Regions from separate parts of the Streptomyces sp. NPDC048172 genome, predicted to be linked through region 1. Evidence: riboswitches for the same ligand, from Rfam matches in the RefSeq annotation. Region 1 holds a riboswitch; each other region holds the start of a gene.
The links. Region 1 has a riboswitch for cobalamin ahead of metE (5-methyltetrahydropteroyltriglutamate--homocysteine S-methyltransferase). Riboswitches for the same ligand answer to the same signal wherever they lie in the genome.

Region 2: another riboswitch for cobalamin. It lies ahead of ACGF3A_RS18060 (cobalamin biosynthesis protein); the one in region 1 lies ahead of metE (5-methyltetrahydropteroyltriglutamate--homocysteine S-methyltransferase).
Region 3: another riboswitch for cobalamin. It lies ahead of ACGF3A_RS04635 (ribonucleoside-diphosphate reductase subunit alpha); the one in region 1 lies ahead of metE (5-methyltetrahydropteroyltriglutamate--homocysteine S-methyltransferase).

Annotation. Positions count from the first base shown of each region.
Region 1 covers NZ_JBIDAT010000006.1:498,485-503,854, forward strand. The annotation lists gene ACGF3A_RS28010 (alanine racemase) at 1-125, shown strand, start outside; gene ACGF3A_RS28015 (phosphopentomutase) at 122-1,357, shown strand; gene ACGF3A_RS28020 (helix-turn-helix domain-containing protein) at 1,417-1,638, opposite strand; gene ACGF3A_RS28025 (DUF2975 domain-containing protein) at 1,638-2,129, opposite strand; gene ACGF3A_RS28030 (oxidoreductase) at 2,276-3,814, shown strand; cobalamin riboswitch at 3,877-4,116, shown strand; gene metE (5-methyltetrahydropteroyltriglutamate--homocysteine S-methyltransferase) at 4,278-5,370, shown strand, end outside.
Region 2 covers NZ_JBIDAT010000004.1:56,316-61,685, reverse strand. The annotation lists gene ACGF3A_RS18070 (putative cobaltochelatase) at 1-1,152, opposite strand, end outside; gene ACGF3A_RS18065 (cobyric acid synthase) at 1,207-2,784, opposite strand; gene ACGF3A_RS18060 (cobalamin biosynthesis protein) at 2,762-3,733, opposite strand; cobalamin riboswitch at 3,886-4,014, opposite strand; gene ACGF3A_RS18055 (DUF397 domain-containing protein) at 4,296-4,559, shown strand; gene ACGF3A_RS18050 (hypothetical protein) at 4,842-5,261, opposite strand; gene ACGF3A_RS18045 (helix-turn-helix domain-containing protein) at 5,296-5,370, opposite strand, start outside.
Region 3 covers NZ_JBIDAT010000001.1:1,019,621-1,024,990, forward strand. The annotation lists gene ACGF3A_RS04630 (ribonucleotide-diphosphate reductase subunit beta) at 1-383, opposite strand, end outside; gene ACGF3A_RS04635 (ribonucleoside-diphosphate reductase subunit alpha) at 383-2,824, opposite strand; cobalamin riboswitch at 2,953-3,088, opposite strand; gene ACGF3A_RS04640 (GNAT family N-acetyltransferase) at 3,185-3,688, opposite strand; gene ACGF3A_RS04645 (YbdD/YjiX family protein) at 4,352-4,552, opposite strand; gene ACGF3A_RS04650 (carbon starvation CstA family protein) at 4,549-5,370, opposite strand, start outside.

The DNA.
Region 1 (5,370 bases):
CCCTGCTCGCCTTCCGCACCCAGATCTTCGTCACCCGCTCCAAGGTCGCCGTCGTCGCGGGTCTCTCCTCCGGCAGGCCGCGGCTGACCGGCCTGTACGACGCACTCGGAAGGGAGCGGTCATGAGCAGGACCGTCATCGTCGTCATCGACGGCTTCGGCGTCGGCGCGATGCCCGACGCGGGAGCGCTCCGCCCCGGGGACGTCACGGCCGACACCTGCGGCCACGTCCTCGACCACGCCCGCACCTTCGGCGCACGGCCGCTGCGGCTGCCCATGCTCGGCGCGCTCGGCCTCGGCCTGGTCCACCCGCACCCCGACCTCGCGCGGCGCACGCATCTGCCGGTGGCCGCCGGGCGGGCCGCGCTGGGCTACCCGGGCGCCGACACCTTCGCGGGCCATCAGACGATGATGGGCGCCGACTTCAGCCACGTCACCGTCGCCCGGCTCGCCGCGCACCTGGACGAGGTGACCGAAGCCCTGCGCACCGCCGGACACCGGGTCGAACGCCTCGACGGGCGCCCCCTGCTCGTCGTCGACGGCGCCGTCCTCGTCCACGACAACCTGGAAGCCGACCCGGGCATCAACTGGAACGCCACCGGCCGCCTGGAGGACCTCGCCTTCGACCGTATCCTCGCCATCGCCCGCACGGTGCGCGCCGTCGCGCCCGTCGCGCGGGTCATCGCCGTCGGCGGCCACGCGGACGGCCCGCTCCCCCGCTACGTGCGGGACGGCGACGGCGGCACCGTGGGGCTCGACACCCCCGCGACCGGCGTCTACCGCAACGGCGGCCTGGAGGTCCAGCACCTGGGCGCCCCCCTGGACCACACCAGGCAGCTGCCCGCTCTCGCGGCGCGCGCGGGCATCCCCGTCACGCTCGTCGGCAAGGCCGCCGACATCCTGGCCGGCGAGACGGCCGTACGGCGCCCCGCCGTCCCCACGGCCGACGTCTTCGCGCACACCCTCGAAGCCGTCCGGGCGCCCGGCGACGACGCGCTGGTCGTCGCCAACGTCCAGGAGACCGACCTCGCGGGCCACCAGCAGGACCCCGGCCGCTACGGCGCCGTCCTGGAGCAGACCGACGCCGGGCTCGCCGCGCTCGTCTCGCTCCTGGACCGGCCCGGCGACCGCCTCGTCGTCACCGGCGACCACGGCAACGACCCGACGATCGGCCACGCGTACCACACCCGCGAGTACGTCCCCGTCCTGATCCACCGCCCGGAGGCCACCGGCGTCGAACTCCTCCCCGACGCCCACTCGCTCGCCGACGTCGGCGCCACAGCCGCCGCCTCCCTCGCCCTCGACCCCACGGCCCTCGCCAACGGCACCCGCATCGGGCGGACGGACGAGGTGGCCTGAGGGGCGGCCGGATCGGTGGCCTGAAGGCGGCCCCCGCGCGGATCGCGAGGGGGCTCGGCTCATCCGCCCGCGGTGTCCTCGTCCTCCCAGCGCAGCAGGTCGCCCGGCTGGCACTTGAGCACCTCGCAGAGCGCGGCGAGCGTCGCGAAGCGCACCGCCTTGGCGCGGCCGTTCTTGAGCACCGCCAGGTTGGCGGGCGTGATCCCCACGCGGTCCGCGAGTTCGCCCACGGACATCTTCCGCCTGGCCAGCATCACGTCGATGTCGACGGCGATCGGCATCAGATGACCTCGTCCAGCTCGGCCTGCATCCGCGCCGCTTCGACGTCGCGGGCGACGGCCTGGGCGAGCAGCATCCGCAGCACGAGCACGATGAGCGCGACTCCCAGAACGGCCAGGCCGATCCCGCCCATGATGACGGTGACGCCCGGGTCGTCCCGCTGGCCGGGCGCGTTCAGGGCCGTGACCGCGAACCACACGAGAGCCACCACGACGATCGCGCCGATGATGACGTCCACGTACCGGAAGGCGGCGTGGGAGAACACGGTTCCGCGCCGCACCATCGTCACCAGCCGCCACACACAGACCATGACGACCTGGGCCGCCCCGATGCCCAGGACCGTGATCACGCGCAGCGGGGTCAGCGGGAGCGCCCCGTCCTCCGGGTCGCTCCCGCTGACCAGCGCCCACACCATCAGCGCCTGGACGAACACGGTGCCGGTGAGCACCACCACGAGCACGGCGCGCAGCGCGCGCACTGCCAGCTTCCCCATGGCCCGTCCTCCCATCGATCCACGATGGGAATCTATCGAATATCGATAGGTGAAGCAAGGGTTGCGACGGAGGGCGGGCGACGGTTCCGGTCGGGGTCGTCGCGGGACGAGCCGCTGGCCGCGCGGAAGATCACTACCCTGAACGGGTGCTCTCCTACGACGAGTTGACCGCCCCCGAGCGCGAGGTGTGGGACGCGTTCCCCGAGGGACGCCCCGTGGATCTGCGTACGGGCGTGCCCGAGGACGACCAGGTCGCCCGGGGCGGCGGCTGGGGGCCCGGGCGGACGGTGCGGGCCGCCGTGGTCGTCGCGCTCCTCCAGGACGCCAACGCCGCCCGGCCCGGCGCCGTCGCGAGCCTGAGGCTCACCGGAGCGCGGCTGACCGGCCCACTCGACCTGGCGGGCGCGGAGATCGCCCACGCCCTGTGGCTCGACGGCTGCTGGTTCGAGGAGGGCATCGACCTCTCCGGCGCGGCGACCCGGTCGATCGCGATCAGGGACAGTCGGGTGCCGAGCGTGGAGGCCGGACTGATCCGTACGGAGGGGCGCTTCGACCTGCGGCGTACGCGCGTGGAGTGCGGCGCCGCCTCGCCCTTCCACCGCAGGGTCACCGCCCTGTCGCTCATCAACGCCCATGTGAGCGGCGCCGTGAGCCTCAACGGGGCGGAGGTCGTGGCGCCCGGGGAGTGGGCCGTGTCCGCCGGTGGACTGGTCGCCGAGGGCGGCCTCTACGCCCAGGACGGCTTCGTCGCGCACGGCGAACTCCGCCTCATGGGCGCCCAGTTGCCGGGCGGGCTCCATATGCGGGGCGCGCGGCTGGAGCGGCCGTCCCCGCGCGGGGTGGCGCTCGCCCTGGACAACGCCGTGGCCTCGACGCTCGACTTCTCCAGCGGCTTCACCGCGCACGGGACCGTACGGCTGCGGGGCGCCCAGGTCTCGGACAGGGCGACCTTCGCGGAGGCCGTCCTCGCCGGGCCGCCCGACGGTGGCGGCCCGTGCCTGGCCGCCCCGCTGCTGCGGGCCGTCGACCTCGACCTCACCCTCGCCGGGCGCCCGTCCGGCGCCGTGGACCTGCGCGGCGCGCAGGTGTCCCAGCTGTACGACACCGGGCCGAGCTGGCCGGACGTCGTGGAGCTGGACGGCTTCGTGTACGGCTCGCTCATGGGGGACGACGAGGCGGGGCGGCGGGACGCCGTGGCCGGTCGCGTGGCCTGGATCCGGCGCGGACCGGGCTACAGCCCCCAGCCCTACGAGCAGTTGGCGAGCTGGTACCGGAGGGACGGCCATGACGACGACGCCCGCCGCGTGCTCCTGGCCAAGCAGCGCCACCGGCGCGGCACGCTGCCCCCGGTCACGCGTGCGTGGGGGTATCTGCTCGACGCGACCGTCGGCTACGGCTACCGCCCCTGGCTGGCCGGAGTGTGGCTCCTCGCGCTGACCGTGCTGGGCACGGCGGCCTTCGGCGCGGGCTCCCCCGCTCCGGCGAAGCCGGGCGAGGGCGCCCCGTTCCACCCCCTCGTCTACACCCTCGACCTCGTGATCCCCATCGGCGGCCTGGGCCAGCGCACCGCCTGGTACTGGCCGGACGACGGCCTCCAGGCGCTGGCCCATGCGCTGATCGCCCTCGGCTGGGTGCTGACGACCGCCGTCGTCGCGGGCGTGACCCGCGCCCTGCAGAAGAACTGACGGCCACCGGAAGAACCGGCGGCCGTCCCCGGGCGCACTACCCACGCGCGGGGATCTCCGTCTACGCTGGCGGTGCAACTGGTTCGCCCCACCCGCCAGGTGGGACGCGTCGTAAGAGGGAACCCGGTGGGATTCCGGGACTGCCCCGCAGCGGTGAGTGGGAACGAACGCCGTCATGAGCACTGGGCCCGACGAACAGGGCCTGGGAAGCGACGGCCAGTAGGAGCCCTCCGGAACCGGTATCCGGTGTCCGGCAGGCAAGCCCGCGAGTCCGAAGACCTGCCCGTTGTCCGCGTACGCCCACGCGTGTGCGGTACATCCCGGTGACCTCGCGGGCAGGTCGGCGTACACAGCTCAGGCGGACGGACGCACGCCGCGCGTCCCTTCTCCGCCGCTGTCCGTCCCCTTCGCGCCCTCGTCCCGTCCCCGGGATCCGACGAGACATCTCGCGAAGGAGATCTCCGTGACACCGAAGTCCGCAGCCGCGGCAGCACGGGCCACCGTGGCCACCGTGTACGGCTACCCCCGTCAGGGCCCGAACCGAGAGCTGAAGAAGGCCGTCGAGGGCTTCTGGAAGGGCCGCGTCACCTCAGAGGACCTGGGCCGCACCGCGGCCGAGCTGCGCGAGGCCAACTGGACCCGGCTCGCCGAGGCGGGCGTCCACGAGGTGCCGACCGGCGACTTCTCGTACTACGACCACATGCTCGACGCCAGCGTCATGGTCGGCGCCGTCCCCGAGCGGCACCGCGCGGCCGTCGAGGCCGACGCGCTGGCCGGGTACTTCGCGATGGCCCGCGGCACCCAGGACGTGGCGCCGCTGGAGATGACGAAGTGGTTCGACACCAATTACCACTACCTCGTCCCCGAGCTGGGCCCGGACACCGACTTCACCGCGAACCCCGCCAAGCAGGTGGCCGAGCTGAAGGAGGCCCTCGCGCTCGGCCTCACGGCCCGGCCCGTCCTCGTCGGCCCGGTCACCTATCTGCTGCTGGCCAAGCCCGCGCCGGGCGTCGCCGCCGACTTCTCGCCGCTGAGCCTGCTGGAGCGGCTGCTGCCGGTCTACGCCGAGGTCCTCGCCGATCTTCGGGCCACGGGCGCCGAGTGGGTGCAGCTCGACGAGCCCGCGCTCGTCCAGGACCGCACCCCGGAGGAGCTGGAGGCCGCGGCCCACGCCTACCGTGAGCTGGGCAGGCTCGCCGACCGCCCCCGGCTGCTGGTCGCCTCGTACTTCGACCGTCTCGGGGACGCCCTCCCCGTGCTGGCCAAGAGCCCCGTCGAGGGGCTGGCCCTCGACTTCACGGAGGCCGCCGCCGCCAATCTGGACGCCATCGCCGCCAACGGCGGCCTGCCCGGCAAGCGCCTGGTCGCGGGCGTCGTCAACGGCCGCAACATCTGGATCAACGACCTGGAGAAGTCGCTCTCCACTCTCGGCACCCTCCTCGGCCTCGCCGACCGGGTCGACGTCGCCGCCTCCTGCTCCCTCCTCCACGTCCCGCTCGACGCCAGGGCCGAGCGCGACATCGACGCGGAGGTGCTGCGCTGGTTGGCGTTCGCCC
Region 2 (5,370 bases), on a different contig from region 1:
CACGGAGGGCTGCTCGGACTGCTCGCCGCCCTCAGGCGCCTCGGGCGGCAGGCCGCCGCCCCCGTCGGGCCCGCCACCGCCGTCGTCGTCGTCCGGCCCGGCCCCGTCCGGGCCCTGGGGGTCCGGGTCGTCGTCCGCGCCGCTGTTCTGCTCCAGGGTCTCGTCGAGCTTGTCCTCGTCGAGGCCGGGCGCGTCGAAGGGGTTCCTGCGGCGGCGGTGCGGCAGCGCGAGGAGCGCGGCCTGCCGCACGTCCTCGGCGAGCACGTCCTCGCGTCCCGCCCACGCGGCGAGCGCCGTCGCCGTACGGGCCATCACGAGGTCGGCCCGCATGCCGTCCACCTCGAACGCCGCACAGGTGGCCGCGATCTGCCGCAGCGCCGCGTCGCCCAGCCGCACCCGCGGCAGCAGCGCCCGCGCGGCGGCGATCCGCTCGCGCATGGCGCGCTCCTCCCCGGCCCAGCGCCCCGTGAACCCGTCCGGGTCGTCGTCGTACGCCAGCCGCCGCCGTACGACCTCCACGCGCTCGTCCGTCTCGCGCGAGGCCGCGACCTCCACGGTCAGACCGAAACGGTCGAGCAGCTGCGGGCGCAGCTCACCCTCCTCGGGGTTCATCGTCCCGACGAGCAGGAAGCGGGAGGCGTGCCGTACGGACACGCCCTCGCGCTCGACGTACGACGCGCCCATGGCGGCGGCGTCGAGCAGGAGGTCGACCAGATGGTCGTGGAGCAGGTTGACCTCGTCCACGTAGAGCACGCCCCGGTGCGCGTCCGCGAGGAGGCCGGGCTCGAACGCCTTCACGCCGTCCGACAGCGCCCGTTCGATGTCGAGCGCCCCCACGAGACGGTCCTCGGACGCGCCCACGGGCAGCTCGACCATCCGGGCGGCCCGTGCCTCCCCGGTGACACCGCTGTCGTGCGGCCCGTCCGGGCACGCCGGATCGGGCGAGGCGGGCGCACAGGAGAAACGGCAGCCCGGAACGACGTCGACCCGAGGCATGAGCGCCGCGAGGGCTCGTACGGCCGTGCTCTTCGCCGTGCCCTTCTCGCCTCTTACGAGGACGCCGCCGATGGCCGGGTTGACCGCGTTGAGCAGCAGGCCTAGTTGGAGGTCCTGCATCCCGACGATGGCGGTGAACGGATAGGGGGTGCTCACGCGTCAGTCAGTCCTTTCCAGAAATGGGGGCCAGGGAGTGGGGGAGCGGGTGTGTCACAGGGGCGCTCCCGGCCCCACGAACGGCAGCCCTTCCGGCGCGCCCTCCTCGATGAGCCGCAGCAGCGCGGCGGTGTCCGCGTGCTCCTCGACCAGATCGCCGAGACGGTCGAGCTGTTCCTCGCGCAGCGCGGCGAAACTCGTCTCAGGGGCGGGCACGAAGGCGCGGCCCGCGTCGGCCGCCACCCGGCGCAGAAAGGCCCGCCGGAACGCGTCGGACTCCAGCGAGCCGTGCCAGTGCGTGCCCCATACGGAGCCGACCCGGCAGCCGTCGCCGAGGAACGGCTCGCCGCCGCGTACGTCCGCGACGCCGTGGTGGATCTCGTACCCCTCGACGGGCTCGCCGAGGGCCGTGCCCTCCGGGCGCGCGAGGGTCTTCTCCCGCGCGAACCGCACCCGCAGGGGCAGCAGTCCGAGCGCTTCGACCGTTCCGGCACGGGACTCGACGTCGTCCTCGATGCGCTCGCCGAGCACCTGGTAGCCGCCGCAGATGCCCAGTACGGGGCGTCCTTCGGCCGCCCGCCGGGCGAGCGCGTCGGCCAGTCCGCGCGCCCGCAGCCACTCCAGTGCCCTGACGGTGCCGCGCGTCCCCGGCACCACCACCAGATCGGCGTCGGACAGCTCCTCGGGACGGTCGCAGAACCGCACGACCACGCCGGGCTCGGCGGCCAGCGCGTCGACGTCCGTGAAGTTCGACATCAGCGGCACGGGGAGCACCGCCACCCGCAGCACGTCCGCGCCGTACGGCGCCGTCACCTCGGATTCGCGCACCGTGCCGCGCAGGGAGACACGCAGCCCGTCCTCCTCGTCGATGCCCAGCCCGTGCTGGAAGGGCAGCACCCCGTACGTCGACCGCCCCGTCAGCTTCCGCAGCATCTCCAGGCCGGGCTCCAGCAGCGAGACGTCCCCGCGGAACTTGTTGACCAGATAGCCCGCCAGCAGCGCCTGGTCCTCCTCGGCCAGCAGTGCGGTCGTCCCGAACAGCGAGGCGAAGACGCCTCCCCTGTCGATGTCCCCGACCACCAGCACGGGCAGCCGCGCGGCGCGCGCCAGGCCCATGTTGACGATGTCGTTGCGCCGCAGGTTGATCTCCGCGGGGCTGCCCGCGCCCTCGCAGACGACCGCGTCGTGCGTACGCCGCAGCTCCTCCAGACAGGCGACGACGGGCTCCAGAAGGTCCTCACGCCGCCCGTACACGCCGCTGCGGTGGTTCCCGAAGTAGCCCTTGGCCGACATCTCGCCCACGGCACGCCCCATGAGCACCACTTGGCTGGTGCGGTCGCTGCCGGGCTTGAGCAGTACGGGGTTCATCAGCGCGCTGGGCTCCACCCGGGCCGCGGCGGCCTGCATGGCCTGGGCGCGGCCTATCTCGGCGCCGTCCCGCGTCACGAACGAGTTCAGTGACATGTTCTGCGCCTTGAACGGCGCCACGCTGATCCCCTTGCGCGCCAGCCAGCGGCAGATTCCCGCCGTCACGACGCTCTTGCCCGCGTCCGAGGTCGTCCCCGCGACGAGCAGCCCGCCGCCGGTCCCGCCGCCCGTCCCGCCGTCCCTAGCGCTTCCCTTCGCGCCCACGGCGCACTCCCTCCCGCACCCTCATCCGCACGGCGCCCGCCGCCACGGTGGTGGCGAACGCCAGCGCGCTCACCCGTCGCGACAGCCGTACGGCACGCGCGATGTCCTCCGTCCGTACGGGCCGCCCGGAGGTGTTGAGGACCGGACGGTGCTCCGTACGGCCGCCGTACGCGAGGGTGCCGCCCAGCCGTACGCCGAGCGCGCCCGCGAACGCGGCCTCCACGGGCCCCGCGTTCGGGCTCGGATGCCGGTGCGCGTCCTCGCGCCACGCCCGTACGGCTCCGCGCGCGTCGTCACCGGCAACGGCCGCGAGCACCGCCGTCAGCCGCGCTCCCGGACACCCCACGACGTCGTCCAGCCGCGCCGCCGCCCAGCCGAACCGGAGGTGCCGCGGCGACTTGTGCCCCACCATCGCGTCCAGCGTGTTGAGCGCCCGGAACCCGGCCATGCCCGGCACTCCCGCGACCGCGCCCCACACGAGGGCGCCCACGACGGCGTCCGAGGTGTTCTCCGCGACCGACTCCACGACAGCGCGCGCCAGTGCCTCCGCGTCCAGCGCCTGCGGGTCCCGCCCGCACAGGTGCGGCAGCCGCTCCCGGGCCACCTCGACGTCCCCGGCGGCCAGCGCCGAGCCGACGGCCCGCGCCTCCCGCGCCAGGCTCGTCCCGCCCAGCACGCTCCACACGGCGGCGGCCGTCAGCACGGTCCGCGCGCCGGGCCGGTCCCGCACGGCCCGTTCCAGCACGGCCGCACCCGTGACCACGGCGCCCGCGGCCAGCACGGCGTACCCGGCGCCCGCGTCCCGCCGGTCCCGCCACACATGCCGCTCCAGCGCCCCGGCGGCCCGCCCGAAGGCGGCGACGGGGTGGCCGCGCCGGGGGTCACCCAGCAGAAGATCGACGGCGTATCCGAGGGCGGCGCCGCAGGCGTACGCGTAAGAAGCCCGCATCCGCATCATTCAGCGCGCCGCGGCGCCTCGGCGGAACAGCGGCGGCAGAGGTGGCGTCGGTGGCAGGGGACCGGAATCGCTCAGGGCGGGGCCGCGCATGACATGTGTCCTCACTCAGGGTCCTCGCCCTGGCTCGACGTGACCGACGGCGAGAGTCTCCTGGCTCCCGGATCGACGCCCGCCCCGGCCTTCCAGCCGCGCGACGCGACCGTGGCTCTGGGTGAGGGAGCGCTCCCCGGTGACAGTGGCGGGACCGCGCCGGATTCGCACCGGCTTCCTCTCCATGCCGCCGTTTGGCACCGGAAGTCCACCACGTTGGCCGAGAGGCGTCAACTTGCTGTTGACCTGCAATGGGGGCGGAGTGGTGAGCCCCACACGCGCCGCACTTCCGCAGTCGTGCGACCAGTAATGCACCTTTGCGCCCCGGACCGCTGGGAAGACTGCACATGACAAACGGGAGAGCGCCAAACGACGGCAGGAGGCGATTTCTTGCCTGCGGCGGACGGTATGCGACCGAATGTGTCCGGCTTCGGCGGCAGCGCGGGGCCGGCAAGGGGGGCGCATGCCACAGACGCGCGGCCACGTCGGGGCGCTGGCTTTCGGGCCGGAGGAGGTCGCAGTGTTCGAGGAAGACTCGTCCGCGGGTATATGGATCAAGAGTAGCTACAGCAATGACGGACCCGGTGCGTGCGTCGAGGTCAGCGACGCCGCGGGCCGGATCCTGGTGCGGGACTCCAAGTGTCCCGATGGCGACGTACTCGCCTTTACGACCGCGCAATGGAGTAGTTTCCTGGCCACCACGGCGACTTGGGTCGCGGAGGACTGACGACGGCGCCTGGACTCCCTCAGGCGGAGGGGATGGCGGTGGGGGCGATGCCCGACCGGACGGAAGACGCGGTGCGGCGCCCGGGGGAGAGCCGTGCCGGGCGGGACCCGCGCTCTCCTCTCTCCCTCACCGCGAGATACAGCCTCGCCGTGGGACTTCTCGCCACCGGACTCGGAGCCGCCGCCTCGCTGCTGGCGCCGGAAGGGGCGGCACGGGCGGTGGTGTGGGGGCTGGTGGCCGCGCTCGTCGCCGGCGGAGCGGGGCTCTGGTACGGGCTCGCGCCTACGCGCGGTCGTCTCTTCCCCGGCCGTCTCTCCCACGGCCGTCCCCGCGGTCCGCGCCACCGTTGACGGCGCGGCGTATTCGGCGTCCCACGACCACGCAGCAGGCGGCGAGGAGCGAGGCGCCGCACACGCTCAGCACGAGCGCCCAGCCTCCGCCCGCGTAGGTGGCGCATGCCACCGCACCGCCCCCGATGAGCAGCCGGAGCGAGGTGGCGAGGGCGCGCGCGTAGGTCAGCCGGATCTGGTTGTCCGTCCTGGCCGCCTCAAGGGTGATGAGGAGGTTCGTGCCGCGCTCGGTGAGCCCGGCCGACAGCTCGCCCTCCTCGGCGTCCGGAGGACGGGCGGCCGCGTCGGGCGCGCCCCTGAGGGCGCGTAACGCTCCGCCTAACCGCTCCCGCCATTCCTGCCAACCGGACACTGCCGCGTCCTTCCTGCCCTCGCCCCGTCAGGGACTAACTGCTGCTCAAGGCGTCCCTGACGTGCTCGATCCGCGTCCGGGACTCTTCGATCGACAGGGCGCGCTCGCT
Region 3 (5,370 bases), on a different contig from region 1:
AACGCCTCGACGCGGTCGTCGTGGTCGGGCAGATACGTGTCCAGCAGCGTCAGATAGAACTGGACGTGCACGGCCTCCTCGAAGAGCTGCCGCGACAGGTACAGCCGCGCCTCGGGGGAGTTGATGTGCTTGTAGAGGGTGAGCACCAGGTTGTTCGCCACGATCGAGTCACCCGTGGCGAAGAAGGCCACCAGACGGCTGATCATGTGCTGCTCGCCCGGGGTGAGCTTGGCGAGGTCCGCGACGTCGGAGTGGAGATCGACCTCCTCGACGGTCCAGGTGTTCTTGATCGCGTCCCGGTAGCGGTCGTAGAAGTGCGGGTAGCGCATGGGGCGCAGGGTCAGCTCGAAGCCCGGGTCGAGCAGGTTCTTGTGGTCACTCATCACTGGCAGGCCTCGCAGGACTCGGGGTTTTCCAGGGAACAGGCGAGCGCTTCCTCGCTCGTCGCCTGCTGCGCGGGGAGCGAGCTCGCCGCCTGCGCGATGCGGGTCGCGGGGCGCGACCGCAGGTAGTACGTGGTCTTGATGCCGCGCTTCCAGGCGTACGCGTACATCGAGCTGAGCTTCCCGATGGTGGGGGAGGCCATGAACAGGTTCAGCGACTGGCTCTGGTCGAGGTACGGGGTGCGGTCGGCGGCCATGTCGATGAGGGCGCGCTGCGGGATCTCCCACGCCGTGCGGTACAGCGCCTGGACGTCGGCGGGCACCCAGCCCAGGTCCTGGACCGAGCCGTTGGACTCGCGCAGCGCCTCGCGGGCGCGGTCGTCCCACAGGCCGTGCCGCTTCAGCTCCTCCACCAGGTAGGTGTTGACCTGGAGGAACTCGCCGCTGAGCGTCTCGCGCTTGAACAGGTTGGAGACCTGCGGCTCGATGCACTCGTAGACACCCGCGATCGAGGCGATGGTCGCGGTCGGCGCGATGGCGAGCAGCAGCGAATTGCGCATCCCGGTGCGCGCGACACGGGCGCGCAGCGCCGCCCAGCGGTCCGCCCAGCGCGGCTCGGCGTTCGGGTAGTGGTCCGGGTGCAGCACGCCGCGCGCCGTACGGGTCGCGGACCAGGCCGGGAGCGGGCCGTTCCGCTCGGCCAGCCCGGCGGACGCCTCGTACGCCGCGAGCATGATCCGCTCGGCGATACGGGTGGAGAGCGCGCGGGCCTCCGCGGAGTCGAAGGGCAGGCCCAGCCGGAAGAAGACGTCCTGGAGGCCCATCACGCCCAGGCCGACCGGCCGCCAGCGGGAGTTGGAGCCCTCGGCCTGCGGGGTCGGGTAGTAGTTGATGTCCACCACGCGGTCGAGGAACGTCACGGCGGTGCGGACGGTCGCGTCGAGGCGCTCCCAGTCCATCTCGCGGCCGTCCCCGCCCTCGCCCAGGTGGGCGGCGAGGTTGACGGACCCGAGGTTGCACACGGCGGTCTCGCCGTCGTCGGTGACCTCCAGGATCTCCGTGCACAGGTTCGAGGAGTGGACGGTACGGCCCGGCTCCGCCGTCTGGTTGGCGGTCCGGTTGGAGGTGTCCTTGAACGTCATCCAGCCGTTGCCGGTCTGCGCGAGGGTGCGCATCATCGCGCCGTAGAGCTGCCGCGCGGGCACGGTCCGCAGCGCGCGCCCCTCGGCCTCGGCCCTGCGGTACGCGGCGTCGAACTCCTCGCCCCACAGGTCGACCAGCTCGGGCGCGTCCGCGGGCGAGAAGAGCGACCAGTCGGCGTCGGTCTCGACGCGGCGCATGAACTCGTCGGGGATCCAGTGCGCCAGATTGAGGTTGTGGGTGCGGCGGGCGTCCTCGCCGGTGTTGTCGCGCAGCTCCAGGAACTCCTCGATGTCCGCGTGCCACGTCTCCAGATAGACGGCGGCGGCGCCCTTGCGGCGCCCACCCTGGTTCACGGCGGCGACCGAGGCGTCCAGGGTCTTGAGGAACGGCACGATGCCGTTCGAGTGCCCGTTCGTCCCCCGGATCAGCGAGCCCCGCGCGCGGATCCGCGCGTACGAGAGGCCGATGCCGCCCGCGTGCTTCGAGAGGCGGGCGACCTGGTGGTACCGCTCGTAGATCGAGTCCAGCTCGTCCCGGGGGGAGTCGAGCAGATAGCAGGACGACATCTGGGGGTGGCGGGTGCCGGAGTTGAAGAGGGTGGGGGAGGAGGGCAGGTAGGAGAGCGAACTGGTGAGCCCGTAGAGCGCCGCGACCTCGTCCACGATCTCGTCCGCGGCGCGCTCGGAGTCGCCGTCGGCCAGACCGCAGGCCACGCGGAGCAGGAAGTGCTGCGGCGTCTCGATCACCTGACGCGTCGTCGGGTGCCGGAGCAGGTAGCGGGAGTGCACGGTGCGCAGCCCGAAGTAGCCGAAGCGGTCGTCGGCGCCCTCGGCGAGGGCCTCCTCGACGAGCGCGTCGAGCCGCGCGGCGTGCGTACGGACGAAGGCCGCCGTGGCGTCCGCGATCAGCCCCTGCGCGTGGCCGACGGCGACGGAGGCGGAGAACGAGGTGGCGCCCTGGGAGGCCGCCTCCTCGCGGATCGCGAGGGTGAGCAGGCGCGCCGCGAGCCGGGAGTGCTCGGGCTCCTCACCGATCAGCCCGGCCGCCGCCTCGGTGGCGAGCTCCCGCAGCTCGGCCTCGGACGAGTCCCGACGGCGTCCCCGCAGGGCCGCGGCGGCGATCCTGCCGGGGGCGACGGCGGTGAGGTCCGCGGTGAGGTCGGTGAGGGTGCGCAGGAGCGCGGCGGCGGGCGCGTCGTCCGGAGCTTCGGGTTCCGTTCCGGGTGCCGTGAGTCCCGGTGCCGTGAGTCCTGGTGCCGTCGCCGACGGCACTGACGGAGCTGATGGTGCGATGGTCACTGCTCTGCTCTCCCTCGCTCAGGGGCCGAGGGCGGGCACGGGACGCCGGCGCGCGGGCATGCCGAACAGCGCCCTCACGGGCATGGCATTCCACGGCGCCGCCCCCGGTCCACTCCACGAGACCCGGACGTTCGTCGATGCCGCCCGGCAGGCATTCGGGCTCGCGCCGTACAGGCAGCACGGCGCACACCGCTGCGGGACAGCTCCGGAGTCACACCGGATTCCCCTGCGGCGAACGGCTCGGTCGAGCATACATGTTGGGGTGCGTGGTGGAGGCGCCCCTAGATGTTGTGTCGAGGGTCAAGAGATGGTTTACAGTGCGGTGGCGCGCCGCAGGGCCTTGCAGGGCCCTACAAGGCCCTACAGAGCCAGCGTGAACGCCTGGAGCGTGATGTCGACGCCCTCGATCGGGTTCCAGTCGCGGGCGGGCGCGCGGTGGAATCCGAGCCGGGTGTAGAGGCGGTGGGCGGCGTGCATGTGGGGCTGGCTGCAGATGACTATGCCCGTGCGGCCGCGCTCCCTCGTACGGTCCACGCACGCTCTCACGAGCGCCTCCCCGACCCCTCGGCTGCGGGCGGCGCCGTCGACCGCGAGCATCCGGAACTCGGCCTCGCTCTCGCCGGCCAGCTCCGCGTACGGGCCGCCGTCGCCTACGTATGTCACTGTGCCGAGGAGTGTGCCGTTCTGGTCGGCGGCTACCAGGAGCTCTGCCTGTGCCGCGCGGGTCGCGGCGTCCCGGAGTGTCCGCAGATACCCGTCCGACTCCCCGAAGTCCAGCAGCCCGTCCCGGAGATACACCTCTCCGGTCAGCTCCCCGACTGCCCCGAACTCCTCCGCGTACGCGGCCCTCACCGTAAAGTCCATACCGCCCATGATGTCCGCCCCCTCTGACAGAGAGCACCGCAATTTTCCCGGCCGAGCGTGCCGGGGTGCCCGGTGCAGGACTTCGGGGCTTGCCCCTTCGGGGGCACGGGGCTGTGTTTGATGTGCGGCTCCGCCGCGGGTGCGCGCCCGGTCACAACACCTCGGGGCTTGCCCCTTCTCCCTCAGGGGCGCGGGGCTGTGTTTGTTTTGCGGCTCCGCCGCGGGGCGCGACCGGTCCAAGACTTTTGGGCTTGCCCCTTCTCCCTAAGGGGCGCGGGGAACTGCGCGACAAGCCACGACGCGGGCGCGGCCCGCGAAGCACAGCCCGGGGCACCCCGGGCGCGGCTCTTGTGCGCGGGGTACCCGGCGTGGGGGGGCTGCGCTTGCCAACCCTGCGCCTTGCGCAGACTTCCCAAGCACAGCGGAGGGAGAAGCGGGGCTCGCCCCGGCAGGGGCGCAGCCCCAAGCTCAGAGGGGCGGAGGGAGAAGCGCAGAGCTCCCGAGCGCAGTGGAGTGGAGGGAGAAGCGCAGGCCTGCCAAGCGCAGCGGGGCGGAGGGAGAAGCGCAGGACTCCCAAGCGCTGTGGGGTGGAGGGAGAAGCGCGGACTTCCCAAGCTCAGTGGAGGGAGGAGCAGGGGGTGCCCTCTGCTTGGCTGGGGTGGGTTAGCAGCAGCGGTAGCCGTCTCTGGGGTCCGCCTCGCGGGCGTCCGTGCGGCGGCGCTCGAAGTCGCGGCGGGTCGGCACCGGGGCCGAGGGCCCCGAGTGCCGGCGGACGTGCGCCACGTACCGCTCGTACGCGCTCTCGTCCGTGAACTCGCGGACGTACCAGCGGATCCAGCGCCCCGCCCTCAGGAGAGGGTTCATCGGACCTCCTCACTGGACGAGGACGAGGACGAGGACGTGCCGGCGGCGGCAAGCTCCGCCTTCTCCTCCTTCGTGGGGATCAGCCCCGCCGGGGCGACGATCTTGGATTCCTGGTGCGGAACCTCCGTCAGCGTCGCGGTGCCCGGGTTGCGGATCGCCCGGAAGCAGGTGCGCCCGGCGTCCAGCAGCACCACGATGACGAGGACCGCGAAGAGCGCGGAGAGGACGCCGTCCACCGTGGAGTTGGTGACGACGGTGTGCATGTCGTCCATGTTCTTCGCCGGGGGAAGGACCTTGCCCGCGTCGATGGCCTCCTGGTAGACGGAGCGCTGCTCGAAGAAGCCGACCTTCGGGTCGCTGGAGAAGACCTTCTGCCAGCTGGCGGTGAGCGTGACGACCGCGTCCCAGGCGAGCGGAACGGCCGTGACCCAGGCCCACTTGAGGCGGCCGGACTTGACCAGGAGCGTGGTGCAGACGGCCAGCGCTACGGCGGCGAGGAGCTGGTTGGCGATGCCGAAGAGCGGGAAGAGCTGGTTGATCCCGCCGAGCGGCTCGTGGACGCCGACCCACAGGAAGTAGCCCCAGAGGGCGACGATCACGGCGCTGGAGGCCAGCAGGCCGGGCCACCAGCTGACGCGGCGGAACGGCTTGTAGACGTTGCCCAGCATGTCCTGGAGCATGAACCGGCCCACGCGCGTACCCGCGTCCAGCGCCGTCAGGATGAAGAGCGCCTCGAACATGATCGCGAAGTGGTACCAGAACGCCTTCATCCCGGCGCCGCCGATCACCTTGGAGAAGATCTCGGAGACGCCGATCGC